Regions from separate parts of the Mesorhizobium sp. B2-4-18 genome, predicted to be linked through region 4. Evidence: predicted binding sites of a transcription regulator. Region 4 holds the regulator's gene; each other region holds the start of a gene.
The links. The regulator PhoB, encoded in region 4, activates phosphate uptake and scavenging genes when phosphate is short. The targets are predictions, from matches to a motif close to TGTCATNNANCTGTCAT.
Positions count from the first base shown of each region.

Region 1: the regulator PhoB is predicted to act here: its motif matches at 4,217-4,233, upstream of FJ527_RS06280 (esterase-like activity of phytase family protein).
Region 2: the regulator PhoB is predicted to act here: its motif matches at 3,779-3,795, upstream of FJ527_RS24550 (DUF1045 domain-containing protein).
Region 3: the regulator PhoB is predicted to act here: its motif matches at 2,271-2,287, upstream of FJ527_RS23155 (acid phosphatase).

Region 1 is NZ_VFUW01000002.1:559,885-567,001, reverse strand. It holds gene FJ527_RS06295 (MFS transporter) at 1-759, shown strand, start outside; gene FJ527_RS06290 (MATE family efflux transporter) at 807-2,267, opposite strand; partial or broken gene FJ527_RS29550 (L,D-transpeptidase) at 2,379-2,458, shown strand; gene FJ527_RS06280 (esterase-like activity of phytase family protein) at 2,634-4,103, opposite strand; gene FJ527_RS06275 (trimethylamine methyltransferase family protein) at 4,623-6,176, shown strand; gene FJ527_RS06270 (hypothetical protein) at 6,300-6,614, shown strand; gene FJ527_RS06265 (UvrD-helicase domain-containing protein) at 6,646-7,117, opposite strand, start outside.
Region 2 is NZ_VFUW01000011.1:191,633-198,749, reverse strand. It holds gene iolD (3D-(3,5/4)-trihydroxycyclohexane-1,2-dione acylhydrolase (decyclizing)) at 1-1,415, shown strand, start outside; gene iolE (myo-inosose-2 dehydratase) at 1,523-2,440, shown strand; gene FJ527_RS24560 (DUF3329 domain-containing protein) at 2,481-2,693, shown strand; gene iolB (5-deoxy-glucuronate isomerase) at 2,870-3,682, shown strand; gene FJ527_RS24550 (DUF1045 domain-containing protein) at 3,835-4,542, shown strand; gene FJ527_RS24545 (alpha-D-ribose 1-methylphosphonate 5-triphosphate diphosphatase) at 4,579-5,718, shown strand; gene phnN (phosphonate metabolism protein/1,5-bisphosphokinase (PRPP-forming) PhnN) at 5,715-6,344, shown strand; gene FJ527_RS24535 (COG4280 domain-containing protein) at 6,477-7,117, shown strand, end outside.
Region 3 is NZ_VFUW01000010.1:144,532-151,648, forward strand. It holds gene FJ527_RS23145 (SDR family oxidoreductase) at 23-727, shown strand; gene FJ527_RS23150 (cytochrome-c peroxidase) at 906-2,174, opposite strand; gene FJ527_RS23155 (acid phosphatase) at 2,370-3,905, shown strand; gene FJ527_RS23160 (DUF922 domain-containing protein) at 3,953-4,549, opposite strand; gene FJ527_RS23165 (hypothetical protein) at 4,656-5,150, shown strand; gene FJ527_RS23170 (GNAT family N-acetyltransferase) at 5,248-5,706, shown strand; gene FJ527_RS23175 (PLP-dependent aminotransferase family protein) at 5,883-7,052, shown strand.
Region 4 is NZ_VFUW01000003.1:71,275-78,391, reverse strand. It holds gene pstS (phosphate ABC transporter substrate-binding protein PstS) at 1-638, shown strand, start outside; gene pstC (phosphate ABC transporter permease subunit PstC) at 705-1,688, shown strand; gene pstA (phosphate ABC transporter permease PstA) at 1,692-2,543, shown strand; gene pstB (phosphate ABC transporter ATP-binding protein PstB) at 2,540-3,343, shown strand; gene phoU (phosphate signaling complex protein PhoU) at 3,369-4,076, shown strand; gene phoB (phosphate regulon transcriptional regulator PhoB) at 4,096-4,785, shown strand; gene FJ527_RS07410 (ROK family protein) at 4,788-6,023, opposite strand; gene xylF (D-xylose ABC transporter substrate-binding protein) at 6,288-7,117, shown strand, end outside.

The DNA of each region.
Region 1 (7,117 bases), on a different contig from region 4:
AACTTTCTCGGCCTCGGTTTCGGGGCGCTTGTTTCGGGGCTGCTGGCCCAATACGAGCCGTGGCCATTGCGTCTGGTCTTCATTGTCTACCTGGCGACGCTCGCGGTGGTGACGATCATGGTCTGGCGCACGCGCGAAACGGTGATGAAGCCAGGCGGCCTTGGCAAGGTCTCCATGCGGCCGCGGCTTTCCGTGCCGGCGCAGATCCGTTCGCGCTTCGTGGCGCCGGCGGTGACCGGCTTTGGCGCGATGGCGCTGGTCGGCTTCTATGCGGCGGTGGCGCCGAGCATCCTGGCGCAGCAACTGCATGAGGCCAACCACGCCGTGGCCGGTGCGCTGTTCTTCGAACTGGCGATGGTCGCGGCAATCAGCATCGTGGCGCTGGCGCGGATGGGGAGCAGCAAGGCGATGCTGGCCGCGCTGGCCTTGATGATCCCAAGCACCATGCTTGTGGTGGCGGCGCAGATGCTGGCCTCGATGGCGCTGATGATCGCGGCGACGGCCTGCTGCGGCGTGGCGGCAGCGCTCGGCTATCGCGGCGGCCTGCAAGTGGTGAACGAGATCGCGCCGCGGGATCGCCGCGCCGAGGTCGTGTCCAGTTTCTTCGTCTGCTGCTTTGTCGGCAACGCCTTGCCTGTCATCGGCATCGGCGTCGTGTCGACTTATGCCAGTGCTGTCGTCGCGAGCCTGGCCTTCGCGGCCATGATCATCGCGTTCGCGCTGGTGGCGCTCGCCTTCGGGCTCGGACAGAGGCGCTGAGACCGCCGCGCCAGCCCGGCAAGGCACGCCGGCAAGGCGGGCCGGCATCAGCCGTTCGGCGTTTCAGGCGCCATGTTCGCGCGCTGGCGCGGCATGCCAAGGCCGGTGTCGGGCGGTTCGCCGGCAGCCGGCCTGTTCTCGATCATGTGCAAGCTGCGCCAGCCGCCGAAGCGGTAGTAGATCGCGGCCAGGATCAGAGAGGTGATCGAACCGGCCGGAAAACTCCACCACAGCGCTTCCTCGCCGATCACGCCGCGCATGTAATAGGCAAAGCCGGTGCGCACGACGAGCAACGAGATCACCAGGATGATCAGCGGCGGCATCACGGCACCCGTGGCGCGCACCGTGGCGAACAGCACGATGGTGATGCCGAACAGGATGAACGACCAGGAAGCGGCCGTGTTGATATGCGCGGCGATATCGATCGCCGCGCTGTCGCTGCTCAGGAACAGGCTCAGGATCGAACGGTCGAAGACCCATAGCAGCGCGACGAGGGCGCCGGTCAGGACAAGGTTGAAACCGACGCCGGAGGCGGCGATGCGGCCGATCCGGTCCCAGCGACCGGCGCCGACATTCTGCGCCGCCATGGAAGAGACCGCGGCGCCGATGGCGAGCGCCGGCATCTGGATGTAGGTCCAGAGCTGCGCGGCGATACCGTAGGCGGCGGCGACCTGCGAACCGTAGGAATTGACGATGCCCATCACCGTCAAGGCCGCCGCCGAGATGACGATCATCTGCAGGCCCATCGGCACGCCCTTGAAGACGACGATGCGCAGCAGCGCCGGATCCGGGCGCAGCAGGACGAGATTGGCGCCGGCCAGCCGCAACGGATGCTTGCGCGCGTAGAGCACGACGAGGATGGCGACGACGCTCACGGTCTGGCCGATCAGCGTCGAGGTGGCGGAACCGGCGATGCCGAGTTCAGGAAACGGGCCGATGCCGCGGATGAGCAGGGGATTGAGCACGATGTCGAGCACGACCGCCAGCGCCATGAAGATGAAGGGGGTGCGTGAATCGCCCGCACCGCGCAGCACGGTCATGACGAAGGACAGAAGGTTCATCATCGGCACGGCGACGAAGATGATGCGCAGGTAGGAGCGTGCAAGCGGCAAGGCGTCTGCCGGCGTGCCGAGCGCGCCCAGGATGGCGTCGACCCAGATCCAGCCGCAGACCGCGAACACCACTGAAACGAGGAAGAAGAAGGTGGCGCTGGTGCCGACGATGCGGCGCGCCTCGGGCAGGTCGCGGGCGCCGACCGACTGCGCCACCAAGATGGTGGCCGCCATGCCGATGCCGAACACCGTGCCGAGGATCAGGAACAGGACGAGGTTGGCGTTGGACGTCGCGGTCAGCGCCGACTCGCCGAGGAAGCGGCCCACCCAGACGGCGTTGACCGAGCCGTTCAGCGATTGCAGCACGTTGGAGCCGAGCACCGGCAAGGCGAAGAGCAGCAGCGTGCGCGGGATCGGGCCGCTGGTCAGGTCGCCGGTACGCCGGCGTGCGGGCATTTTTTCGTCCATGGCAGCCAACCTGGCAAATGTGACTCTGGCCCGCGACGATATCGCAGGCCGGACCGAGATGCACCCTGCGCCGAGGAGCAGTGACCGTTCGATCGGCCGGGCTCGCCGGAATGGAATTCGGTCGGCAAGAACGCGTCGTCCGGCTGCGTGCGCTTATGAACCAGGACATCATCGACCTCCCGCTCATGTGTTCGTGCGGCCCAACCTGTCGGCAGCCGGCAAGATCATGGCCGTGTCGAGCAGGACGGCCGAGCCGATCGATGCCGGCGTGCCGAAGGACGCGGAATTCCTGAAGTAGGCCTTCACGACCTGCTCAAGCGGACGCGCCAGGCGCGCCCGCTTGAGCAGTGATCGTTACTTCTTGCCGAAACCCGGCAGCGTGACCTGATAGACCAGGAACATGGTGTCGACATCGGCGCCGTCATCGGCCTTGTAAGGCGCGCCGACCTGGAAGCCGCCCTGGGCGAGGAAGTCATTGTCGTTGCCGACGAACAGGAAATAGTCGTCGGGCAGCTTCGGGTCGAGGACGCTGGCCAATGACATGGCCTCCCATTTCTCCGAAAGCTCGTTGTGGTCCTTCGCGCCGCCATTATGCAGGCCGAAGTGGCCAAGCGCGGTGGCGTCGTTAATGTCGATGAACGGTGTCAGCTTGGCCGGCGTCACCGAGGGATCAAGCACGCCCTTGGGCGCGACCGGCTTGTCGGCCGCGTCGAACGCGCCGCCCGCGATGTCGGTCGCGCCGGAGACGTCGACGATGTTGATCTGGCGGTAGAGCGAAGCGTCACCCTTCTTTAAGCCCTGGCCGTTGCCGCTGTCGCGCGCCAGCATCAGGAAGGACGTGGCCGAAAGCGCCACGATCTCGCTCTGCGCGGCGATTTTAGTCTTGCCCTTGGCATCCTTGAACACCGGCAGCGGCACGACATATTCATGCGCGAGCTTCAGATGGGCGAGGTCGGAAGCATCGTAGACCAGCGCCCGCGTGTTCTGCCGTGTCGAGGGTGAATCGCCGCCATCCTGCCTCGGCGCCGACTGCAGCACGGCGATCAGGAACTTGCCGTCCGGCGTCATCGCCATGCCTTCGAGGCCCTGGTTGTTCTGGCGCCCGGTTTCGGGATCCTTCGGATCAGGGTCGGCGGCGCCCGGGCCGGGATTGTCGGAGGAGAAGTTCGGCGCTCCCTTGCGCATCGGCACGAGAGCCGCAGGCGGCTGGGTCGCCGACATCAGGCGGCCTTGCGCGGAGAACCTGTAGATGTTGGGGCCGTACTCGTCGGAGATGAACATCGAGCCGTCCGGCAGCCGCACGATGGCTTCATTGTCGAGCGCGAGCTTGCCATTGGTGGCGACGGGCAGCATGGGCATGTCGCCGGCCGCGGCGCGTACGTCCGACAGCGGATCGAGGCCGGTGGCATCGGCGCCCTTGTCGTCTGTGAGAAGCATGGTGTCGGCAAGCGTCGCCTTGACGCCCGTCTGTTCCTGGCCGGCGGCGGGAGCAGCGCCCGGCGCGACAGGCGTGAACTCGATGGCGATGGTGTTGAGGCGCGGCCGGTAGTCGGTGGTGCCGGCGACATTGTAGCCACGGTCGGGCAGTAGCCAGAGCGATCCCTTGTAGGTGCCGGCATCATGCGTCCAGCCCGAAATGTCGATCGCCATGCCCGAGCCCGAGCCGAAGGTCTCGCCGAACTTGTCGCGCTGGTCGGCCGGGATGCGGCCGACGCCGACAAGGCCCTTGTTGATGTAAGCCACGCCATCGGCAAGCGCCGGGGTGAGGGCGGTGAACAAGGCCAGCGCGACGCCGAGCGAGGCGGTTCGGTACAGGTGTTTCATGGACAATCCTCTTTATGACGAAGCACGCCGGAGCGGCCGAAGGAAAAATGAAAAAGAGGTGCCGCATCGATGATGCCGCGCGTGCCTCCCCGAAAGCGATCTAAGGCGTCAACATGATGCTTGCGTGACAGTGCGCCATACGGGTCCGCCGGTCTCTCCATGTGCAGATAAAAACCAGGAGAGCGGGAATTAGTGACCGCCCATAGAGCGTGTTTGGCGTAATAGACACTTATGTCTAGTACGGATATGATGCCGGCTTCGAACTGACCGCGAGCGGAAGCCTTGAAGCCGCACTATCGCGCAGTGGTTATCGGGGGTGGCTTTGTCGGCGCCTCGGGCGGATTTGGCTACCACGATCGGCAAGAGCGTCGCGCTGGCGTTGGTGGACGACGGTTTCGCCGGGGAGGGGATGGCGCTTTGCGTGCACATTGTCGGCGTCGCACGGACGGCGCGGGTCATCGCGGCCTCGGCCCTACGGTCCCCAGGGCAGGGCGATGCGGCAATGAGGAGGAGTTTCTGATGGTCGATGACGCTGCACGGGATACCAGGCGCGAACGCCGGCGCGGACGCATGGGCGAGGCAGGCAGCGAATCGAGCCGCAAGCCCAATTACCGGTCGCTGAAGAATCCATTCCTGCCGCAGCCGATCTTTTCCGACGACCAGGTGGCGTCGATCCACGACACGGCGCTGCGCGTGCTGGAAGAATTGGGCATCAAGGTGCTGTTGCCCGAGGCGCGCGAGATGCTCGCCCGCGCCGGCGCCCTGGTCGACCCCGACACCGACATGGTGCGCATCGGCCGCGACATGGTGGCGGCAGCCTTAGCCTCGGCGCCGCGATCGATCCACGCTTATGCCGGAGCGCGCAATCGCGACCTGTCGCTTGAACTGGGCTCGATGACGTTCCTGGCGGGCTCCGGCGCGCCCAACGTCACTGATCTCGAGCGCGGCCGGCGGCCCGGAACGCTGGTCGCCTTCGAGGAGTTGATCAAGCTGGTGCAGCATTTCGACGTCTTGCACATGCTGGGGCCATGCATCGAACCGCAGGACATCGACAATCGTTTCCGCCACTATGCCGTCAACCGGGCGCAGCTGACCCTGTCGGACAAATTTCCGTTCGTGTTCGCGCGCGGCACGCCGCAGGTCGATGACAGTTTCGAGATGATCAGGCTGGCGCGCGGGCTGTCCGAGGACGAGTTCCGCTCGGGCGCGCATTGCTACACCGTCATCAACACCAACTCGCCGCGCCAGCTCGACATTCCGATGGCGCAAGGCATCATCGATTTCGCCAAGGCGGGCCAGGTCCTGATCATCACGCCGTTCTGCCTGGCCGGTGCGATGGCGCCGATCACCGTGGCCGGCGCGCTGACCTTGCAGCATGCCGAAGCGCTGGCCGGGCTGACGCTGGCGCAGATCGTGCGGCCGGGCGCGCCGGTGGTCTACGGTTCCTTCTCCTCCAATGTCGACATGAAATCGGGCGCACCGGCCTTCGGCACGCCGGAGCACGTCAAAGCCACGCTGGGCGCAGGCCAATTGGCGCGCTTCACCGGTCTGCCCTGGCGCTCGGGCGGCGGCAGCGCGGCCAACATTTCGGACGCGCAGGCCGCGCACGAGACGCAGTTCGCGCTATGGGGCTCGGTGCTGTCGGGCGCCACCGTCTGCATCCACGCGGCCGGCTGGCTGGAAGGGGGCTTGAGCGTTTCCCTGGAAAAGCTGGTCACCGACATCGAGGCGCTGCAGACGCTCGCGGAACTTTGTGCGGCGACCCCCGGCGACGACGACGCAATAGGCTTCGAGGCGATCGCCGAAGTGCAGCCGGGCGGCCACTTCTTCTCGGCCGGCCACACCATGGCGCGCTACCGCACCGCCTTCTACGAGCCGCTGGTGGCCGACTGGTCGAATTTCGGCAACTGGACGCAAAGCGGCTCGAAGACCGCCACCGAACGCGCCACCGGCATCTGGAAGCGCACCCTTGCCGATTTTGAGCCGCCGGCCGCGGCGGCCGCCACGTCAGGCGTGCTCGACGCGTTCATCGCGCGGCGCACGGAAGAGGGCGGCGCTGCGCCAGTGTCGTGAGATAGTTCGCGGATCCATCATCCCGAATTGTGGCCGTGATCCCGGAACCCGCGGCGCGTCCCGCGCATTCATGGATGCGGGCCAATGCCTGGCTCCATCCGTGAGCCGTTGAGGGAGGACGACATGGGTTTCGACCAGTACCACGAACCGCCGGAAGAATTGTCGCAGGAAGTGCGGACCTTTGCCCGCATGATCACCTCGCTGATCGAGGAGGCGGAAGCGATCAGCTGGTACGAACAGCGCATGTCGGTCGAGAAGAACCCGCAGGCCAAGGCGATCATGAAGAACGCGCAGAGCGAGGAGTTCAAGCATTTCGGCATGGACCTCGAATTCCTGCTGCGCCAGAAGACGGACTGGCGCGTGGAACTGAAGGAAATCCTGTTTACGACGGGCGATATCGTGAAGGCCGGGGAGCGGGGCGAGAAGAAGGTGGATTGAGGCGGGACGTCAGCCTTCGAGGCTGGCAGCCTCACACTGGCAGCACAAACCCGTCCAGCACGCGCTTCTGGCCGGCCTTGTCGAAGTCGATGGTCAGCTTGTTGCCCTCGATGGCTGAAATGTTGCCGTTGCCGAATTTCTGGTGGAAGACGCGGTCGCCGACGCTGAAGGCGGACGGCGTGTCGGAGACGGATTTGGCGACCAGCTCGCCATCGATGGTGCGGCCCTTGACGCTGGTACGGCCGGCGCCGTAGCCAGAGTCTGTTTCACCATAGCCGATGCGTTCGACCTGATGGCCCGAGCGCGTGCCCCAGTTGCGGTCGGTCGCCTCGGTGCGGTTGGCCTGCGCACGCTGCCAGCCCGGCGTCGAATAGGTGTTGGAGAAGGCGCCGGATTTTTCCCCGCCGCCCGAATTGCCGCCGATATTGTCGAAGCGCGAGGCGCCATAGGGGTTCTGTCTTCCCGCCCCCTGGCCGCCGCCACGGCCGGATGCGAACGAGCCG
Region 2 (7,117 bases), on a different contig from region 4:
GCTTCCGCCCGGTGTCGCGCTATTTCGACCGCATCACCCGGCCGGAGCAGATCATCCCGGCGCTGAGCCGCGCCATGCAGGTGCTGACCGATCCGGCCGAATGTGGACCGGTGACTTTGTCGCTTTGCCAGGACGTGCAGGCCGAGGCCTATGACTATCCCGAGAGTTTCTTTGCCGAGCGGATCTGGCGCCAGCGCCGGCCGCGTCCGGACCGTGACGAACTGGCGGCGGCCGTGGCGGCGCTCAAGGGAGCCAGGAAGCCGCTGATCATCGCCGGCGGCGGCGTGCTCTACTCCCAGGCGTCCGACGAACTGGCCAAGTTCGCCCAAGCCGCCGGCATTCCGGTCTGCGAAACGCAAGGCGGCAAGTCCTCGCTGCCGGACGATCACCAGCTCAACATGGCAGCGGTCGGTGTTACCGGCACCTCTTCCGCCAACCGGCTGGCGGAAGAGGCCGACGTCGTGCTGGCCATCGGCACGCGGCTGCAGGATTTCACCACCGGCTCGTGGGCGCTGTTCAAGAATTCCGGCAAGACCATCATCGGGCTCAACGTGCAGCCCTTCGATGCCGGCAAGCACCGGGCGCTGCCGCTGGTCGCGGATGCCTGGGAAGGGCTGGCCGAGTTGGCAACCGCTCTGCAAGGCTGGAAGGCGCCCGCCGCCTGGACCGACAATGCGGCCGCCGGCAAGAAGGCCTGGCAGGCCGACGCGGCCAAGGTGACGGCCTCGACCAACGCTGCTTTCCCCTCGGATGCGCAGGTGATCGGCGCCGTGCAGCGCGCCATGGGCTCAGGCGTGACGCTGCTGCATGCGGCAGGCGGCCTTCCCGGCGAACTGCACAAGCTCTGGCAGGCCGGCGCGCCCGGCTCCTACCACGCCGAATATGGCTTCTCGACCATGGGTTACGAGATCGCCGGCGGGCTCGGCACCAAGATGGCCAAGCCCGACGAGGAGGTCGTCGTTATGATCGGCGACGGCTCCTACTTGATGCTCAACTCCGAGATCGCCACCTCGGTGATGCTCGGCCTGAAGCTGACCGTGGTGCTGCTCGACAATAGGGGTTTTGGCTGCATCAACCGGCTGCAGATGGCGACCGGCGGCGCCAACTTCAACAATCTCTTGCAGGACTCGCGCCATGAAATCCTGCCTGACATCGACTTTGCCGCGCATGCGGCGAGCATGGGTGCGATATCAGAGAAAGTGCCGTCGGTTGCCGAGCTGGAAAACGCGCTGCAAAAAGCCAAGAAGAACGACCGCACCACCGTGCTGGTCATCGACACCGATCCGCTGGTTTCGACCGATGCCGGTGGCCATTGGTGGGACGTGGCGGTGCCCGAGGTTTCGGCGCGGCTTCAGGTGAACGCCGCGCGCAAGGCCTATGACGAGAAGCGGCGGATGCAGAGCGTCGGCGATTGACGCCAGCTCCCTTCTCCCCGTCACGATACGGGGAGAAGGTGCCGGCAGGCGGATGAGGGGCGGCGCCAGCGCCAAAAAAATTGAACTGTCTAATCCGGAGTGACGACTTGAAAGCCAAATTGGGCATGTCCCCCATCGCGTGGTGGAACGACGATCTTGCCGAACTGAGCGATGACGTGTCGCTGGAGGAATGTCTGCGCCAGTCGCGCTCTGCCGGCTTCACCGGCATGGAGATGGGCCGGCGCTTTCCCAACGACCCCGCCATCATGCTGCCGATCCTGAAGGCCGCCGACGTGACGCTGTGCGGCGGCTGGTTCTCGGGCACGCTGGTCGATGAGGAGATGGCTGCCAACAAGGACCGCATCCAGCCGATGATCGACCTGTTCAAGGCAGTCGACGCGCCCTGCATCGTCTATGGCGAGGTCGGCCGCTCGATCCAGGGCGACCGTTCCAAGCCGCTCGCCACCAAGCCGAAGTTCACTGGCGACGAGATGAAGGCCTACGCGCGGCGCCTGACCGAATTCGGCGAATGGTGCGCCGAGCAAGGCATGCCGCTGTCCTATCACCATCACATGGCGGCTGTGGTCGAGACCGAGCCGGAGCTCGATGCCTTCATGCGCCATTCCGGCGAAGGCATCCCACTGCTGCTCGATGCCGGACACCTCGCCTTTGCCGGCGGCGACGTGCTGCGCGCCATCGACAACCACCACAAGCGCATCAGCCACGTCCATGTGAAGGACGTGCGCATGGGCGTGATCGAGAAGCTCGACCGTACGAAGCAGTCCTTCCTCGATGCCGTGGCGCTCGGCGCCTTCACCGTGCCGGGCGACGGTTCGCTCGATTTCGGCGCCATCGTGCAGCGCTTCGCCGACCACGGCTATGAAGGCTGGTTCGTGGTCGAGGCCGAGCAGGACCCGAAGAAGAACCCGCCGCTGAAGATGGCGCAGGTTGGCCACAAGGAGCTGATGCGGGTGATGACATCAGCCGGTTACACGGTGGAGACGCAAGGGTTTCCGAATGCCTGATCGGGTTCTCGCCAGGCCGGGCTTGCTGTAGGCTGGCCAGATGAAAGATTCCGAGCACCCCTTCTTCCGGCCATTGTGGCGGCGTGTCGCCGTCGTCGCGGTCTGCCTCATCTGGTCGGTCATCGAGTTCGCCACCGGCACGCCGTTCTGGGGCGTCATCGCGCTCGGCTTTGCCGGCTACGGCGCCTGGCAATTTTTTTATCTTTATAAGCCGGCCGACGAGACGAAGCCTCCGGCCGATCCGAAGGAATAGGCGGTCCATGGCGCGAGCAGTTTTGTGGATTGGATACTGCGAGCGTAACGGATCGCACACGTCGGCGATTGGCCGAAACGCCCCTCGCTTCGTCATCCTAGGGTCTTCGCGACGGAGCTTCGCTCCTGCTCCGCCCCAGGATGACGAAGTTGGAAGGCTAGGATAGGAGAGACAAAATGTCGAAACTGCTCGTCAAGGCCGACAAGGGCCATGGCCGCGTCGCCCATGTGACGCCGAAAAGCGCCGGCTGGACCTATGTCGGTTTCGACCTGCATCGGCTGAAGCCGGGCGAAAGCGCCTCGGGAAAGACGGACGACCGCGAAGTCTGCCTGGTGTTCGTGACCGGCAAGGGTACCGCGAAAGCCGGCGGCAAGGATCTCGGCCTGCTCGGCGAGCGCATGTCGCCCTTCGATGGCAAGCCGTGGTCGGTCTACGTGCCGCAGGGATCGGACTGGTCGGTAACGGCCGATACCGAGCTGGAACTTGGCGTCTGCTCGGCGCCTGGTCTTGGCGGTGGCCTGCCGGTCCGGGTGATCGGACCGGACGATCTCGGCCAGGAGGTGCGCGGCAAGGGCACCAATACGCGCTACGTCACCAACATCCTGCCGGAAGGCCAGCCGGCCGACTCGTTGCTGGTCGTCGAGGTCATCACGCCCGGCGGTCACACGTCGAGCTACCCGCCGCACAAGCATGACCAGGACAATCTGCCTGCCGAATCCTATCTGGAGGAAACCTATTACCATCGCCTCAACCCGCCGCAGGGCTTTGCCTTCCAGCGCGTCTACACCGATGCCGACAAAAGCGGACATCGTGCGCTGGACGAAGCCATGGCGATCGAGGACGGCGATGTGGTGCTGGTGCCCAAGGGCTATCACCCCTGTGCCGCCTGCCACGGCTATGACCTCTATTATCTCAATGTGATGGCCGGACCGAAGCGGACCTGGAAATTCCACAATGCGCCCGAGCACGAGTGGTTGATGAAGGCCTGACCGTCTCGCGTTTCCGGCCGAACTTATTGGTCCAGCTGGGAAAAATCGTCGGCTAAGGACCCTAGGGGTCGATTTGCCTTCTAAAACCCGTCAAAGCTTCGTCAATCCGTCATGGAAATCACCTATGGCAACGGTTCTGACGAGGACTTCCCATGCGTTATGCCATTTATTTCACCCCCCGGCAGGACGAGCCGCTGGCGCGCATCGCCGCCGACTGGCTGGGCCGCGATCCGTTCGGTGCCGCGACCAGGCCGGTTGAGGCCGTTGCCGATCTGTCGGCGGCGGAAGTGGCCTTCCACACCGCCTCGGCACGCCGCTACGGCTTTCACGCGACGCTGAAGGCGCCCTTCCACCTGGCTGCCACGGAGACCGAGACCTCGCTGCGCGCGGCGCTGGATCATTTTGCCGAGGTTACGCCTGTCGTCACGATCCCGCGCCTTATCGTCAGCCAGATCGACAGCTTCTTCGCGCTGGTGCCGGAAGGGCCGCTGCCGCCGCTCAACCGCTTCGCCGACAATGTGGTACGCGATTTCGACCGGTTTCGCGCACCGCTGTCAGAGGCCGAGATCGAGCGGCGCAGCCCGGATTCGCTGAAGCCGGCCGAGTTTCGCAATCTCTGCCAATGGGGCTATCCCTATGTCTTCGAGACCTTCCGCTTCCACATGACCCTGTCCGGCCGGGCCGGCCCACAGGAAAGCCCTCGCCTGCGCGCCGCGATCGACAGCCTGTTCGCCGATGTGTTGCGCCAGCCCGTGCTCGTGGACGCGCTGACATTGTTCGTCGAACCCGAGCCGGGGGCGCCATTCATGGTGCTTTCCCAGCACGCGCTCGGACGCCGCCCGGCCCGGAAAACCGCCTGAACGAAACCCGACTGCAAGAACCAAGGACTACCCGCAATGACCGCCGAAACTGTTCTTTCCAACGCCCGCATCGTTCTTGCCGACGAGATCGTCGAAGGCTCACTGGTGCTGCGCGATGGCTTGATCGCCGGCATCGATGCCGGTGCTGCCCGGACCGGCGAGGACATGGGCGGCGACTTTATCATTCCAGGGCTGGTCGAACTCCACACCGACCATCTCGAGGGCCATTATGCGCCGCGGCCGAAAGTGCGCTGGAACCCGATCGCCGCGGTGCTCGCCCATGACGCGCAGGTGGCGACCGCCGGCATCACGACCGTGCTAGATGCCTTGCGCGTCGGCATGGACGAGGACGCCGACCTGACATTGGACGACATCCGCAAGCTGGCCGATGCGATCGAGGACAGCGTCGCGCGGGATCGTCTGCGGGCCGATCACTTCCTGCATCTTCGCTGCGAGGTTTCAGCGCCGGATTGCCTCAACGCATTCGCCAATTTCGACGGTGACGAACGGGTCAAGCTGGCGTCGCTGATGGACCACGCGCCGGGCCAGCGCCAGTTCGTCAACCTTGAAACCTATGCCTACTACTACCAGCGCAAGCTGAAACTCTCGGATCGCGATTTCCAGAAATTCTGCGAGAAGCGGATGGACGAATCGGCACGCAACTCCGGGCCGAACCGCGTCTTCATCGCCGCCGCCTGCCAGGAGCGCGGCATCGTGCTCGCCAGCCATGACGATGCGACGTCCGCTCATGTCGACGAGGCCATCGAGCAGGGCGTGCGGGTCGCCGAGTTCCCGACCACCGAGGAAGCGGCGCGGGCCTCGAAGGCCGCCGGGCTCGGCGTGCTGATGGGCGCGCCGAATGTCATGCGCGGCGCCTCGCATTCGGGCAATGTCTCGGCACGCACCTTGGCCAGCGATGGCCTGCTCGACATCCTGTCGTCCGACTACATTCCCTTCAGCCTGATCCAGTCGGCCTTCTTCCTGGGCGACATGGTGGAAGGCATTTCGCTGCCGCAGGCCGTCGCCATGGTTTCCAAAAACCCGGCGCAGGCAGTCGGCCTCGACGACCGCGGCGTCATCGAGCAGGGTCGTCGCGCCGATCTGGTGCGCGTGCGCGTCGACGATCATGTTCCGGTCGTGCGCACCGTCTGGCGGCAGGGGCGCCGGGTGGCATGATGGTGTCGGCCTCGATCGAGCGCGAACTGTCCGCCGAAACCTTTCCGATCCGTCACGGCGTCTTTGTCGCTGTCGTGGGCCCCAGCGGTGCCGGCAAGGACACGGTGATCGGCTATGCCAAGGCGCTGTTTGCCGACGAGACGCAGCTGGAGTTCGTGCGCCGCGTCATCACCAGGCCGAGCGATGCGGCGAGCGAAGACCACGATACGCTGGCCGACGCCGCCTTCGCCGAGGCCGATGCCGACGGCGCTTTCGCCATCTCCTGGGAAGCGCATGGCCTGCGCTATGGCCTGCCTGCCGATGTCGACTGGTCTGTTTCCAATGGACATGTCGCCGTCGCCAACGTGTCGCGCGCGATCATCCCCACCTTGCGCGAGCGCTATGCCAATCTGGCGATCGTCGAGATCACCGCTTCGCCCGAGGTGCTGGCCGAGCGGCTGGCGATGCGCGGCCGCGAGTCGCGCGGCGAGGTGCTGGCGCGGCTGGCGCGCAGCGCCAATATGAGCTTGTCCGGCCCTGGCGTCACGTCGATCGACAACAGCGGTCCGCGCGAAGTGGCCGGCGAGCGTTTCGCCGAAGTGCTGCGCAAGGCCATGGCGTTTTCCGACATGTCGGGCCTGATCTGATCCGGACTTGTTTCACCCGCCTGCTTGCGCTGTCGCTGGAAATGCTCCGGGCTGCTGGCCGCATAGGGTGATTCTGGATTACGCTCCGGGAATTCGCCCCAGGAATCAGGGGCGAGCCAGACAGGAAGCTTCATGCAGACACTGACACCCATCCTCTCGACAGTCACGGCGGCATTTCTCGCCTCCCTGGTCGAGGTCGTCGAAGCTTTCACCATCGTGCTCGCGGTGGGGGTGACACGCAGCTGGCGCCCGGCATTGACCGGCGCCGCGCTGGCGCTGGCGGTGCTGGCGGCCCTGGTGCTGGCCTTCGGCCCGCTGCTGGCGCTGGTCCCGATCACCACCCTGCAGTTCGTCGTCGGGGTGCTGCTCATCCTGTTTGGCATGCGCTGGCTGCGAAAAGCCATCCTGCGCAGCGTCGGCGTCATTGCCCTGCATGACGAGGAAGCGGCCTTCGCCAAGGAAACCGCGGCCCTGCACCGGCAGGCCGCCGACCGGCGCGCCGACTACCTCGCCGGGCTGGCCTCGTTCAAGGCGGTGCTGCTCGAGGGTGTCGAGGTGGTGTTCATCGTCATTGCCGTCGGCGCCGCGCATGGGCAGACATTTTACGCCAGCATGGGTGCGCTGGCGGCTTTCGTCCTGGTGATGCTTGTCGGCCTGGCCGTCCACCGGCCGCTGGCGCGCGTGCCCGAGAATGCGCTCAAATTCGTGGTCGGGCTGATGCTGACCAGCTTTGGTATCTTCTGGACCGGCGAAGGCATCGGCGCCGATTGGCC
Region 3 (7,117 bases), on a different contig from region 4:
GCCAATCTGAAAAGGAAATCCGATGAGTGTAGAAAAGACAGCCGTGATCGTGGCCGGCGGCAGCGGCATGGGGGCGGCGGCGGCCAAGCGGCTGGCGGCGGATGGTTTCAAGGTCGCCATCCTGTCCTCGTCCGGCAAGGGCGAGGCGCTGGCCAAGGAGCTTGGCGGGCTCGGCGTCACCGGCTCCAACCAGTCGAACGACGATCTGCAGCGGCTCGCCGACCTGACCCTGGAGCGCTATGGCCGCATCGACGTGCTGGTCAACAGCGGCGGCCATGGGCCGCGCGCGCCGATCCTGGAGATCACGGACGAGCAGTGGCACACCGGCATGGACGTCTACCTGATGAACGTCATCCGGCCGGTGCGCATCGTGGCGCCGCAGATGGTCAAGCAGAAGGGCGGGGCCATCATCAACATCTCGACGGCCTGGGTGGCGGAACCGAACGCGATGTTCCCGACCTCGGCCGTGTTCCGCGCCGGCCTTGCCGCCTACACCAAGATTTTCGCCAACACCTTCGCGGCCGACAATGTGCGCATGAACAATGTGCTGCCCGGCTGGATCGACAGCCTGCCCGCCACCGAAGAGCGCCGCGACAACGTGCCGATGCAGCGCTACGGCACATCAGAGGAGATCGCCGCGACGATCGCATTTTTGGCGTCGGACGGGGCAGGGTATATTACCGGGCAGAATATCCGCGTGGATGGGGGTGTGATCCGGGCGCTGTGAGGGGCGGCTGGCGGCGGTCCAATACCTCTCAGATTAGTCGAAGACCTCCCTCCCTTCGTCATCCTAGGGTCTGCGCCGCGTCGCTTCGCTCCTTGCTCCGCCCTAGGATGACGAAGGGAGGGAGGGCTTCGGCTAATCCCCACGTCAACTAGCGACCCTTACGACGTGGCTTCCCAGTTCACTGCGACCGCTTCGCCGCCTGATCCGCATCCGTCAGCGTCTGCAGAAACGCCACGATATCGTCGATCTCGGCATCGTTGAGCGCCGGCTTGTCGCCGGGTTTCTTGCCGTCGAAGGGCGGGTCTTGATTCAGGTTCGGCCAGTAAGCCTTTGGCAAATCGTCATATTTGTCGACCGTGCCGTAAGCGTTTTTCGGGTACCAGCGGCCGGGGTCGGTGTCGCGGCTGGCGTAGAAGGCCACCGCTTCGCGCAGCGTGTGGAAATATCCGTTGTGGAAGAAGCTCTTGCGCAGCGCCACGTTGCGCAGGCTCGGTGTCTTGAACAGGCCGCAATAGTCGGTGCGGCCACGGAAATCGGTGCGCAGGGGACCGCACAGGCCGAGATCGACATAGGTCGGGTCGGCGTTGGCCGGGATGGCCGGATTGCGCGGCACGGCGATGGCGATGAGGCCGAAATCGGTGAATTGCGGCGGCTCACCGTCATTGGCCGGTTCGCTGAGGTGGCAGGAGGCGCAATTGCCTTTCGCCTCGTCCTCGAACAGGGCGCGGCCATGCAGTTCCCGCGCCGATAGCGTCGCCTTGCCGGCGAGGAAGGCGTCGTAGCGGCTGGAATAGGGGTAGAAGTCGACCGCGCTCTGCTCGAACGTGCCAAGCGCCTCGGCGGCGGCGTCGAAGGCATCGTCCGGGCGGTCGAAGACATCGTTGCCGAAGGTTGCCTTGAAGTCATCGGCATAGGCTGACTTGCGCAAGGCGGCGGTGACCGCCACGGCATCCTTGTTTGCCATCTCGAACGGCGAGAGCAGGGGGATTTTCGCCTGGTCCACACCGTGATCGGCGCGGCCGTCCCAGGTCAGACCGCCGGTCGGGCCATTGTCGACGCTCTCGTCGCCCTCGTCCTCGGAATCGTGGAAATGCTCGGTGAAGGCGGGCGCGGCCTGGATGTAGCGCAGCGACGGCACCGCGCGCACGCCGGACTGGTCGAGGTTCGGGCCGCCCATTTCGACCGGTGTGGCCGAGGCCGGACCGAAGGCATGGCGTGGATCGTGGCAGGAGGAACAGGCCTGTTTTCCCGACGCCGAGAGCGCCGGGTCGAAGAACATCTTTCGCCCCAAGGCAGTCAGCGCCTCGGCGCGTGCGAAGGCTTGCCCACGCGACAGCGGACCGGGATGGACGCCGTCCGGCCCCGCCGTATTCGGGGGTGCGGCAAAGCCAAAGGTCGAGATCGCGGCACTCGCGATCACCAGGCTTTTCCATCGTCTCATCATCATGGGGCACGGTCCGCTTTGGCCCGGAAATAAGAACGCAGTGCAACGGATTGATGACCGCTCCCAGTGCTCACGAAACCGTGTTCGCCGCGGCGGCGGATGTCACAAAGGTGACAAGGCATCCACGTTAGCTGCCCATGGTTCCCGCGCCATAGCCGCATAAGCCCCATAGCCACAGTCAAGCCACGAGGTCTTTCCATGACGAGGCCCAAGTTCCTCACTTCCTTCTGTCTGGCCGGTTCGGCCTTGTTTCCCCTTGCGGCCGCCAATGCCGCACCTCCCGGCTTCGACAAGATCGACACCGTCGTCGTCATTTATGCAGAGAACCGCAGCTTCGATAATCTTTATGGTGGCTTCCCCGGCGCCAATGGACTGGCCAATGTCTCGGCCGACCAGGCGCGCCAGCTCGACCGCGACGGCAAGCCGCTGACCGAACTGCCGCCGGCCTGGGGCGGGCTGACCGGAAAGGGCGTCACGCCCGTGGTGACGGAGGCGCAGACCGCGCATCTTGCCAACGCGGCCTTCGCCATCGACGATCCCAAGGGCTTCAACGAAGGCACCAATGTCATCACCCACGATTTGTGGCACCGTTTCTACCAGGAGCAGATGCAGATCGACGGCGGCAAGAACGATAAATTCGTCGCCTGGGCCGATTCCGGCGGGCTGGTCATGGGCCATTATGACGGCTCGAGCCTGCCGATGTGGCAGGTGGCGAAGAAATATGTGCTGGCCGACAATTTCTTCCAGGGCGCCTTTGGCGGCTCCTTCCTCAACCATTTCCAGCTCGCCTGCGCCTGCGCGCCGTTCTATCCGCATGCCGACACCAGTCCGATCAAGGGCCAGATCGCGGTGGTCGAGGCCGACGGCACGACCTTGAAGGTGGCCGACAATTCGCCGCCGTCGGCGCTGGGCGGTGTGCCGAAATTCGTCAATGACGGCGCCATCACGCCCGATTTTTACGCCGTCAACACCATGCAGCCGCCTTACGAGCCGAGCGCCAACAAGCCTGCCGAGGGCGGTGACAAGGCGCTGGCCGATCCGGCCGCGCCCACCACGCTGCCGCCGCAGCACGACATCACCATCGGCGATCTCCTGTCGCTGAAGGGGGTCGACTGGGCCTGGTACGCCGGCGCCTGGCAGGCGACCCTCGACGGCAAGAACGCCACGCCGGTGCCGAACTTCCAGTTCCACCACCAGCCGTTCAACTATTTCGCCGCCTACGCGCCCGGCACCGCCGCGCGCACCGAGCATCTCAGGGATGGCGGCCTGGATGGCGCCGAGTTCATCAAGGCGATCGACGACGGCAAGCTGCCGCAGGTCGCCTTCTACAAGCCGCAGGGCAATCTCAACGAGCACTCAGGCTATGCCGACGTGACATCGGGCGACCGGCATCTGGCCGACCTCGTCGCGCATCTGGAGAAGAGCCCGCAATGGAGCCACATGCTGGTCGTCATCACCTATGACGAGAATGGCGGCTTCTGGGATCACGTCGCGCCGCCCAAGGCCGACCGCTGGGGCCCGGGCAACCGCATCCCGGCCTTCATCGTCTCGCCCTATGCCAGGATGGGCACGGTCGACCACACGCAATACGATACGACGTCGATCCTGCGCTTCATCACCGCGCGCTACGATCTGCCGGTGCTGACGGGCATCGTCGCCCGCGACAAGGCGCTGGCCGCCAATGGCGAGCCGCCGATGGGGGATTTGTCAGCCGCGCTTAATCTCAGCCGCTAGGGCGGAGCGAACCGCGAATATGCCACCGCGCCGCGAGGCGCGGTGGCTCAGCCGCCATTGACCAGGGCAAGAATGAGCTTTTGCAGATTGCCGCCCTGGCCGAGTTCGATGCGGTCGAAATCGCGGCTTGCCTGCCGCTGCGCCTGCGAAAGGGCGGACAGGCGTTTGGTCATCTCGACCCGGATCTTGCTGCATTTGGGATCGTCGGGAACGGTGAGGCCGACCGTCGCCGCCTCGATCTTGCGCGCCATGTCGACAATGGTCGCGCCATGCACCTTTTCGTGGGCGCTGACGCCTGCGAGGAAAACCTCCCAGTTCTTCTGGATGGCGGACGGCAGCGGCGAGGAGGGGCTGGGCAAGGTGTAGGTGATGATGAGCTTTGGCTTGGCCGAGACCAGCACGCAGGCTCCGGCACGCGGCTGATAATCCCTGGTCCAGGTCAGCTTGAAATTGGTGTGAGCAATGGCGCGGGTAATGCCGACATTCGGCCCGTTCTCGCCAATCGACCGGTAGAGCTCGAGCCCGGACTGGCCTGAAATGGCGTAGGTCTCGACCTTCTCGACAGGCTTCCACTCGGCATGCGCCGCAAGCGGCAAGGCCACCAGGGCGGCGGTCGGAAGATACAGGCGAACACAGGCTCTCAACACTGCTCTCTCCGAGGCGCGCGGCCCTGCCATTCAGGCAACGCTATTCAACGGCTTTTCCTATATGCTGCCGGCGGGCGCTGCAAATGGCCCGGAGGGGGAAGTCATGAGAAGAAATCTCGTTGCCGCCGGTGCCTTGGCGGCGGTGCTTGGCTCGCAATCGGCCTTCGCGGCATCCTGCGGCGGCTGGAGCGCCAAGATGGAGGAAGACGAGGGTGGCAGCGTGCTGACCGCTTCGGTCTGCGGCGGGCCGAAGGGCGACGCCTATCTGATGCTCAATTGCTACGACAAACCGGTGCTGAGCTACGATCTGGGCGCCAGCGGCCAACAACTGGAACCGGGCATCAGCGGCGCGTTCGACTTCAAGGCCGACGGCAAGACGGTGACCAAGACCCTGCAGCTGGAGGCGATGTACAATTATTTCGTGGTCGATCTGGAGAAGGGGGACCCGCTGCTCGACCTGTTGCGGTCCAAGGGGGACGTGTCGGTCAGCGCTGCCAAATATGGTTCGATCAGTTTTGCGCTGAAGGGTTCCAGTGGGGCAATCGGCAAGGTGCTGGCGCAGTGCGGCAAGGCGAAGCCCGCGGGCGACGGGGATTGAACCTCGAGAGGTTGCGCCGCCCCTCATTGTCCTGCCGCCCATTGATCCATTCCATCAGCGGCTTGCCGCCAGCGCCGGGCGGCCGTATCTCACGTCCATGACCGACATCCAATTCCGCAAGGCGCAAGCCTCCGACCTGCCAGCCATCGTCGCCATGCTCGCCGACGATCCGCTGGGTGCCGCCCGCGAAGACGCCTCGTTGCCGTTGGCGCAGGGTTATATCGATGCCTTCAACGCCATCGATGCCGATCCCAATCAGCTGCTTGCCGTGGCCGTGGATGGCGCGGAGGTAATCGGCACCTTGCAGATCAGCTTCCTTGCCGGTATTTCGCGCAAGGGCGGCTGGCGCGGGCAGATCGAGGCGGTTCGCGTTGTCAGCGGCAGGCGCTCCGACGGCGTCGGCAAGAAGATGTTCGAATGGGCGATCGACGAGTGCCGGGCGCGGGGCTGCGGCCTTGTGCAGCTCACCACCGACAAGGGGCGAGCGGATGCGCACCGCTTCTATGAAGGGCTCGGCTTCAGTGCCAGCCATATTGGTTACAAGAAGAGCCTTTAGCGGAAACCCGTGCCGGTTCGGGCCTGGCGGTGACTGGCGTATAGCGGAAGCCCTTCAGGCACTATTCAAATCGCCTGGCAAAGCGGATATAGGTCAGTCAGGTTGACCTATTGTAAAAACGTCCGGGGAGGCGTGTCGTGACCCTTTTGAATCTTCTGGCCTCGCGCTCATCGCGCATGAAGGCCTCCGAAATCCGCGAGCTGTTGAAGCTGCTCGACCAGCCCGACATCATCTCTTTCGCCGGCGGCATTCCCGATCCGTCGCTGTTTCCGGCAGACGCCATCCGCGATGCCTATGCCGACGTGCTCGGCGGGCCGGAAGCGGGGGCAGCACTCCAATACCAGGTTTCGGAAGGCTATCTGCCGCTGCGGCGCTGGCTCGCCGGGCAAATGGGCAAGCTCGGCGTGGCCTGCGACGAGGCCAACATCTTCATCACCTCCGGCTCGCAGCAGGCGCTGGATTATCTCGGCAAGCTGTTCCTGTCGCCAGGCGATACCGCGCTGGTGACATGGCCGACCTATCTCGGCGCGCTGCAGGCCTTCAACGCCTACGAGCCCCGCTATGACCGGCTGCGGCCCGAGGGCGGCAACATGACGCCCGAAGCCTACCACACTGCCGCCGCCGCCAATGGCGGCAAGGTGAAATTCGCCTATCTGGTGCCCGATTTCGCCAACCCGACCGGCAACACGCTGGACCGAAAGCAGCGCGAAGCGGTGCTCGACCTTGCCGGCGAGCTCGACATCGCCGTCATCGAGGATGCCGCCTACCGGGCGCTGCGCTATGACGGCGAGGGTGTGCCGCCGATCCTGGCGCTCGACTGCATCAGGTCCGGCGGCATCGACAAGGCGCGCACGCTCTATTGCGGCTCGTTCTCGAAAATTCTGTCGCCGGGCATGCGTGTCGGCTGGGTTTGCGCGCCGCGCCACGTGGTGGAAAAACTGGTGCTGATGAAGCAGGCTTCGGACCTGCACAGCCCGTCAGTCAACCAGATGGTGATGCACCGCGTCGCCGAAGCCGTGTTCGACGGCCAGGTGGAAAAACTCATCGGCGCCTACCGCGAGCGCCGCGACGGCCTGCTCGGGGCGCTTGAAGCCAACATGCCGGAGGGGGTGACCTGGAGCCGTCCGGAAGGCGGCATGTTCGTCTGGGTGACGCTGCCGGAGGGCACCGACGCCACGGACCTCCTGGCACGGTCGGTGAAGGAGGCGCGGGTCGCCTTCGTGCCGGGCAACGCCTTTTACGCCGACGGCACCGGGCGCAACACGCTGCGGCTGTCGTTCACGCTGGCCACCCGCAGCGCGGTGAGCGAGGGCATTCCCCGGCTGGCGGCGCTGCTCAAGGGTTAGAGCAAATTCCAGGAAAGTCTGAAATGGTTTTCCCGGGACAAGCGCGCAGCGCTTTCCCCAGGAAT
Region 4 (7,117 bases):
CCGCGATCAAGGCCCTGAACCCGGACCTTAAGCTGCCGTCGACCGCTATCGCCGTCGTTCATCGTTCGGACGGCTCGGGCACGACCTTCAACTTCACCGACTACCTCGTGAAGCTCTCGCCCGACTGGAAGGACAAGGTCGGCTCGGATACGGCCGTCGAATGGCCGACCGGCGTCGGCGCCAAGGGCAGCGAAGGCGTTGCCAACACCGTCAAGCAGACCGACGGCGGCATCGGCTATGTCGAATATGCCTATGCCAAGCAGAACAATCTCTCCTACTCCAAGATGCTGAACGCCGCCGGCAAGGTCGTCGAGCCGTCGCTCGAATCCTTCGGCGCGGCTGCTTCGAACGCCGACTTCAAGGGCGCCAAGAACTTCAACGTCATCATCACCAACGAGCCGGGCGACGCCACCTGGCCGATCGCTGCCTCGACCTGGGTGCTGATCCACAAGACCCCGGACGATGCCGCAGCCACCGGCGAAGCGCTCAAGTTCTTTGCCTGGGCCTACAAGGACGGCAAGGAAACCGCCAAGGCGCTCGACTATGTGTCGATCCCCGATAGCGTCGTCGACCTGATCAAGGCTTCGTGGAAGGCCGACATCAAGGCCGACGGCAAGCCCGTCTACGCCGGCGAGTAATATCTTTCTGGAGGAGCGCCGCCCCGCGGCGCTCCTTTTCAATCAACACAAAGAGCCGAGCTTGACATGAGCGCTGCCCACGAAGCCTTGCCAGCCATTCGAGGTTCACGCGACGCCACCGTCAGACGGTTCGCGTTGACCGATTCGATCTTCCATGGGCTGACCCGCGCCGCCGCCATTCTCGTGCTGGTGCTGCTCGGGGGCGTCGCCATCTCGCTGTTCGCCGGTTCCTGGCAGGCACTGTCGACCTTCGGCTTCTCCTTTCTGACCACCGAGAGCTGGAATCCCGTCACCGAGAAATTCGGCGCCCTGGCGCCGATCTATGGCACCATCATCACTTCGGCCATCGCCATCCTGATCGCTGTGCCGCTCGGCATCGGCATCGCCATTTTTCTTACCGAGCTTTGCCCGCGTCCGCTTCGGCGCCCGATCGGCATGGCGGTGGAACTGCTGGCCGGCATTCCTTCGATCATCTACGGCATCTGGGGCCTGTTCGTGCTGGCACCGTTCCTGCAGACGACAGTGCAACCTTTCATCATCAACGTGTTCCACGGCATTCCCGGCCTTAACAGCCTGTTTGCCGGGCCTCCTTATGGCATCGGCCTGCTGACCTCGGCGATGATCCTGGCCATCATGATCCTGCCTTTCATCACCTCGATCACCAAGGATGTGTTCGATACGGTGCCGCCGGTGCTGAAGGAGTCCGCCTACGGCATTGGCTGCACGACCTGGGAGGTAACACGCCGGGTCGTCGTCCCCTACACCCGCATCGGCATCATGGGCGGCGTCATGCTTGCGCTCGGCCGTGCACTCGGTGAAACCATGGCGGTCACCTTCGTCATCGGCAACGCCCACCGGATCAGCGCCTCGCTGTTCGCGCCGGCAACGACGATCTCGGCAACCATCGCCAACGAATTCACTGAAGCCGTCGGCGATCTCTACACCTCCTCGTTGGTGGCGCTCGGTCTGATCCTGTTCGTCATCACCTTCCTCATCCTTGCCATCGCCCGCTACATGCTGATGCGCATCGATGCCCGTACCGGAGTCTGACCGATGTCGACAGCCGCATCGCTTCACCAGAGCCGCAAGCGCAAGAACGGCGTGATGATGACGCTCTGCGTCATCGCCGCCGGCATCGGCCTTGCCTGGCTGGCGCTGATCCTCGGCGCGCTGCTCTATAAGGGCCTGTCGGGCGTTTCGCTCTCAGTGTTCACGGAAATGACCCCGCCGCCCGGTGATGCCGGTGGCCTGCTCAACGCCATCTACGGCAGCATCGTGATGACCATTATCGGCATCGTCGTCGGCACGCCGATCGGCGTGCTGGCCGGCACCTACATGGCCGAATATGGCCGCTTTTCGAAGCTCACCACCGTGGTGCGCTTTATCAACGACATCCTGCTGTCGGCGCCCTCAATCATCATCGGCCTGTTCGTCTACGAATTGATGGTACGGCCGATGGGGCATTTCTCGGCCATCGCCGGTGCCGTGGCACTGGCCATCCTGGTCATTCCCGTCGTGGTGCGTACCACCGAGGACATGCTCAACCTTGTGCCGAACGCTTTGCGCGAGGCCGGCACGGCGATTGGCGCGCCGCGCTGGGTGGTGATCCGTTCGGTGGCCTACCGCGCGGCGATGTCCGGCATCGTCACCGGCATATTGTTGGCCATTGCCCGCATTTCCGGCGAGACGGCGCCGCTACTCTTCACAGCGCTCAACAACCAGTTCTGGTCGAGCAATCTCAATGCGCCGATGGCCAGCCTGCCGGTGACCATCTTCCAGTTCGCTCTCAGCCCTTACGAGGAGTGGCAGCAACTGGCGTGGACCGGCGCACTCATAATCACATTGACGGTTCTCGCGCTCAGCATCTTTGCGCGCAGCCTGACCGGACGCAGAGAGGACAAATGAGCCAGATGTTGTCTCCAGACATGACGATTGCGACAGAGGCAGCCGCCAAGGCGAAGATCGAGGTCAAGAACCTCAATTTCTACTACGGCCAGTCGAAGGCGCTGAAGGACATCACCTTGTCGCTGCCCGAGCGCAGCGTGACGGCCTTCATCGGACCGTCGGGTTGCGGAAAGTCGACGCTGCTGCGCGTCTTCAACCGCATCTACGAGCTCTACCCCAAGCAGACCGCCGAGGGTCAGGTGCTGCTCGACGGCCAGAACGTTCTCGACCGCTCGCAGGACCTCAACCTGTTGCGCACCAAGATCGGCATGGTGTTCCAGAAGCCGACGCCGTTCCCGATGTCGATCTATGAGAATATCGCCTTCGGCGTCAGGCTCTATGAGAAGATCGGCAAGGCCGAGATGGACGGCCGTGTCGAGCAGGCGTTGAAACGCGCCGCGCTGTGGAACGAGGTCAAGGACAAGCTCAATGCCAGCGGCCTCAGCCTGTCGGGCGGCCAGCAGCAGCGGCTTTGCATCGCCCGCACCGTGGCGGTCAAGCCGGAGGTCATCCTGCTCGACGAACCGGCCTCGGCGCTCGACCCATTGTCGACCGCCAAGATCGAGGAATTGATCGACGAGTTGCAGGCCGACTACACGATCGTCATCGTCACCCACAACATGCAGCAGGCCGCGCGCGTCTCGAAGCAGACGGCTTTCATGTATCTGGGCGAGCTGGTCGAATTCGACAAGACCGAGAAGATCTTCACGTCGCCTCGCGAGAAGCGCACGCAGGACTACATCACCGGCCGCTTCGGCTGATCTCACGCATACGAGGACCAGGATCATGGCCGAACACACAGTCGCAGCCTTCGACGAGGATCTCGGACAGATCAGCAAGCTGATCAGCGACATGGGCGATCTCGCCGGCACGATGGTCGGCGGCGCCACCAAGGCGCTGCTGAATTCCGACAACGCGCTGGCACAGCGCGTCGTCTCCGACGACGCCATCATGGACGCGCGCCAGCGCGAACTCGATGATCGCGCCATCACCCTGATCGCCAAGCGCCAGCCGATGGCCGACGATCTGCGTCATGTCGTCGGCTCGATCCGCATGGCGGGCGATCTCGAACGCATCGGCGACCTTGCCAAGAACATCGCCAAGCGCGTCGGCTCGGTCGGCCTCACCGCCACGCCGCGCGACTTGTCGCATTCCATCGACTCCATGGCGCAGCTGGTGCTGATCCAGGTGCAGGGCGTCGTCGAGGAATATGCGGCCGGCGATGCCGCCGCCCTCGCCAAGCTCAGGAATGACGACGAACGCATCGACGTCAAATACACTTCGGTCTTCCGCGAACTCCTGACTTACATGATGGAGGATCCCCGCAACATCACGGCTTGCACGCATCTTTTGTTCTGCGCCAAGAATCTCGAACGCATCGGCGACCATGTGACCAACATCGCCGAGAATGCGTATTATGTGCTGACCGGCACGCAACTGCCCGCCAACCGTCCGAAGCAGGACGAGACGGCGATGTCGGTGCCGGCGGCTTGACGGCAGGGATGATCGATCGATGATCGCGCCACGCATCATGGTGGTGGAGGACGAGGAGCCGCTGGGCGTGCTCCTCCGCTACAACCTGGAGTCCGAGGGTTACCAGGTCGAGGTGGTGACACGCGGCGACGAAGCCGAGATACGCCTCCAGGAAAACGTGCCCGACCTGCTGGTGCTCGACTGGATGGTGCCGGCGGTTTCCGGCATCGAACTCTGTCGGCGCCTGCGCATGCGGCCCGAGACGGAGCGATTGCCGATCATCATGCTGACGGCGCGCGGCGAGGAGAGCGATCGCGTGCGCGGCCTCTCGACCGGCGCCGACGACTATCTGGTCAAGCCGTTCTCGACGCCGGAATTCATGGCCCGGGTCAAGGCGCTGCTGCGCCGCGCCAAACCGGAAGTGCTGTCCAGCGTGCTCAAGGTCGGCGACATCGTGCTCGACCGCGAATCGCACCGGGTCTATCGCAAGAAGAGCGAGATCCGGCTCGGACCGACCGAGTTCCGGCTACTCGAATTCATGATGCGCCATCCTGGCCGCGTGTTCTCGCGCAGCCAGTTGCTCGATAATGTCTGGGGCGAGACGATCTACATCGACGAGCGCACCGTGGATGTGCATGTCGGCCGCCTGCGCAAGGCGGTCAACAATGGCCGCATGCCCGATGTGATACGCACCATCCGTGGCGCAGGCTACGCAATTCGCGAGGATTGAGATCAGGCCACGTTCTTGCCGGATCTCACCTGCACGCCCGGCGCGAAAATCTCCTGGTCGACGAAGGTGAGCGCGCGCATGGCGCAGCCCTCGCGGATCAGCGGCAATTCGTTCGGCTCTGTATCGAAGGAAATCGACGTCGAATGCTGGCCGCCGGCGGTCTGGGCGATGGCCTCGCGCAAGGCCGGCTCGATCAGATCGAAGGCGGCGGCGCTGACGCCGACCATCGCAACCGGCGCCGGATCGATCAGCGCGAACAGGCTGCCAAGGCCATAGCCCAGCGCCTCGCCGGCCTTGCGATAGGCCTCGCGCTCCGGTCCGTCTCTTTCGCGCGCCGTAGCCGCCAATGCGCGCATGTCGGCGTCGCTGACGTCGACCGGTTTGGCGTCCTCACCCATCTTTCCTGCATTACGCCAGATGGCATAGTTGCCGGCATAGGCCTCGACGCAGCCGCGCCGCCCGCAGCGGCAGAGCGCGCCGCCCGGGCGATGGATCATGTGGCCGAACTCGCCGCCGGAGGAATGGGTGCCGGTGAACAGCTCGCCCTTCAGCACCAGGCCCATGCCGATGCCGTGCGAGAGCAGGATGGCGATGAAGTCGTCGCGGTAGCGCTCGGGGTCGCGCCAGCGCAGCGCCACAGCCATCATGTTGCAGTCGTTCTCCATGGTGGCGGGGATGCCGAATTCGGCTTCGAGTATGTCGGCGAAGGCAATGTCCGTCTGTGGCGTGATCGGCGACCACAGCATGGCGCGCGCCTCGGTGTCGGTGATGCCCTGGATCGCCAGCGCGATGCGGGCGATGCTGGCGACGTCAAGGTCGGGATCCTCGAGGCAGCGCCGGACGATGGCCACGCATTCGCCGATCAGCGCCTCGCGCGACATGGTCAGCGTGTCCAGCCGGCGCTGCTCCTCCGATATCACCTGGCCGGCGTAGTCGATGACGGCGACGGAGAGGAAATTCAGCGACAGCACCACGGTCATGACCGCCGCGGCCTCGGGGTTGAGACAAAGGCCCACCTGCGGCCGGCCGCGTTTCAGTGAGCCGGCCTCGTTCGGCTTGCCTTCGCTCAGGATACCTTCGCCGATCAGGTCGGCTGATATCGCCGATATGGTCGAGTGGCTCAGGGCGGTGGTGGCGGCGATCTCAGTGCGCGAGGGCTGGCCACCCCGGCGCACGGCTCCAATCACCATTGCGCGGTTGCGCCGGCGCAGATCGTCGTGGCGGATTCCGACCGACATGATTTCCTCCCCGTCGCCGCGGTTCTTGACGCCCCCTCGAACACCTCCGGCAACGGGTCGAATACTGGCAGAAGCGGCTAGGGCTGTCATTTATTTATTGCGGGGCTCGAAAAAAGGCTTCCGGCACCTCAAAATCCGTCAGAATCGATGTTGACAGTGTTCCGGCGATGGACGAGTGTTTTTTCGAGGCTCGAAAAAATAGGGCCTTTGTGCCGGCCTTAGGGCCAGTTTGGTCGCGCCACACGCGGGCGCAGGGAGGATATAATGAAGAGATTCACAGTCGCCATTCTGGCGGGTGTCGCCATGTCGCTGACGCTGGCGTCGGTCGCGCAGGCGAAGGGCAAGGTCATCGGCGTGTCGTGGTCCAACTTCCAGGAGGAGCGCTGGAAGACCGACGAGGCGGCCATGAAGAAGGCGATCGAGGCCGCGGGCGACAAGTACATTTCCGCCGATGCGCAGTCCAACCCCGGCAAGCAACTGACCGATGTCGAGAGCCTGATTTCGCAGGGTGCCAATTCGCTGATCATCCTGGCGCAGGACGCGTCGGCCATCGGCCCGGCGGTACAGAAGGCGCTCGACGAGGGCATCCCGGTCGTCGGCTATGACCGCCTGGTCGAGAACAAGGACGTCTTCTACCTGACCTTCGACAACAAGGAAGTCGGCCGCATGCAGGCCCGCGAAGTGTTCAAGGTGAAGCCTGAGGGCAATTACGTCTTCATCAAGGGCTCGGGCGCCGATCCGAATGCCGACTTCCTGTTCTCGGGCTCGATGGAAGTGCTGAAAGCGGCCATAGACAGCGGCAAGATCAAGAATGTCGGCGAAGCCTATACGGACGGCTGGCTGCCCGCCAACGCCCAGAAGAACATGGAACAGTTCCTCACCGCCAACGACAACAAGGTCGACGCCGTGGTCGCCGCCAATGACGGCACCGCCGGCGGCGTCGTCGCGGCGCTGACGGCGCAGGGGCTCGCCGGCACCGTGCCGGTCTCCGGCCAGGACGGCGACCACGCCGCGCTCAACCGCATCGCGCTCGGCACCCAGACCGTATCCGTGTGGAAGGACGCGCGCGAACTCGGCAAGAACGCCGCCGAGAT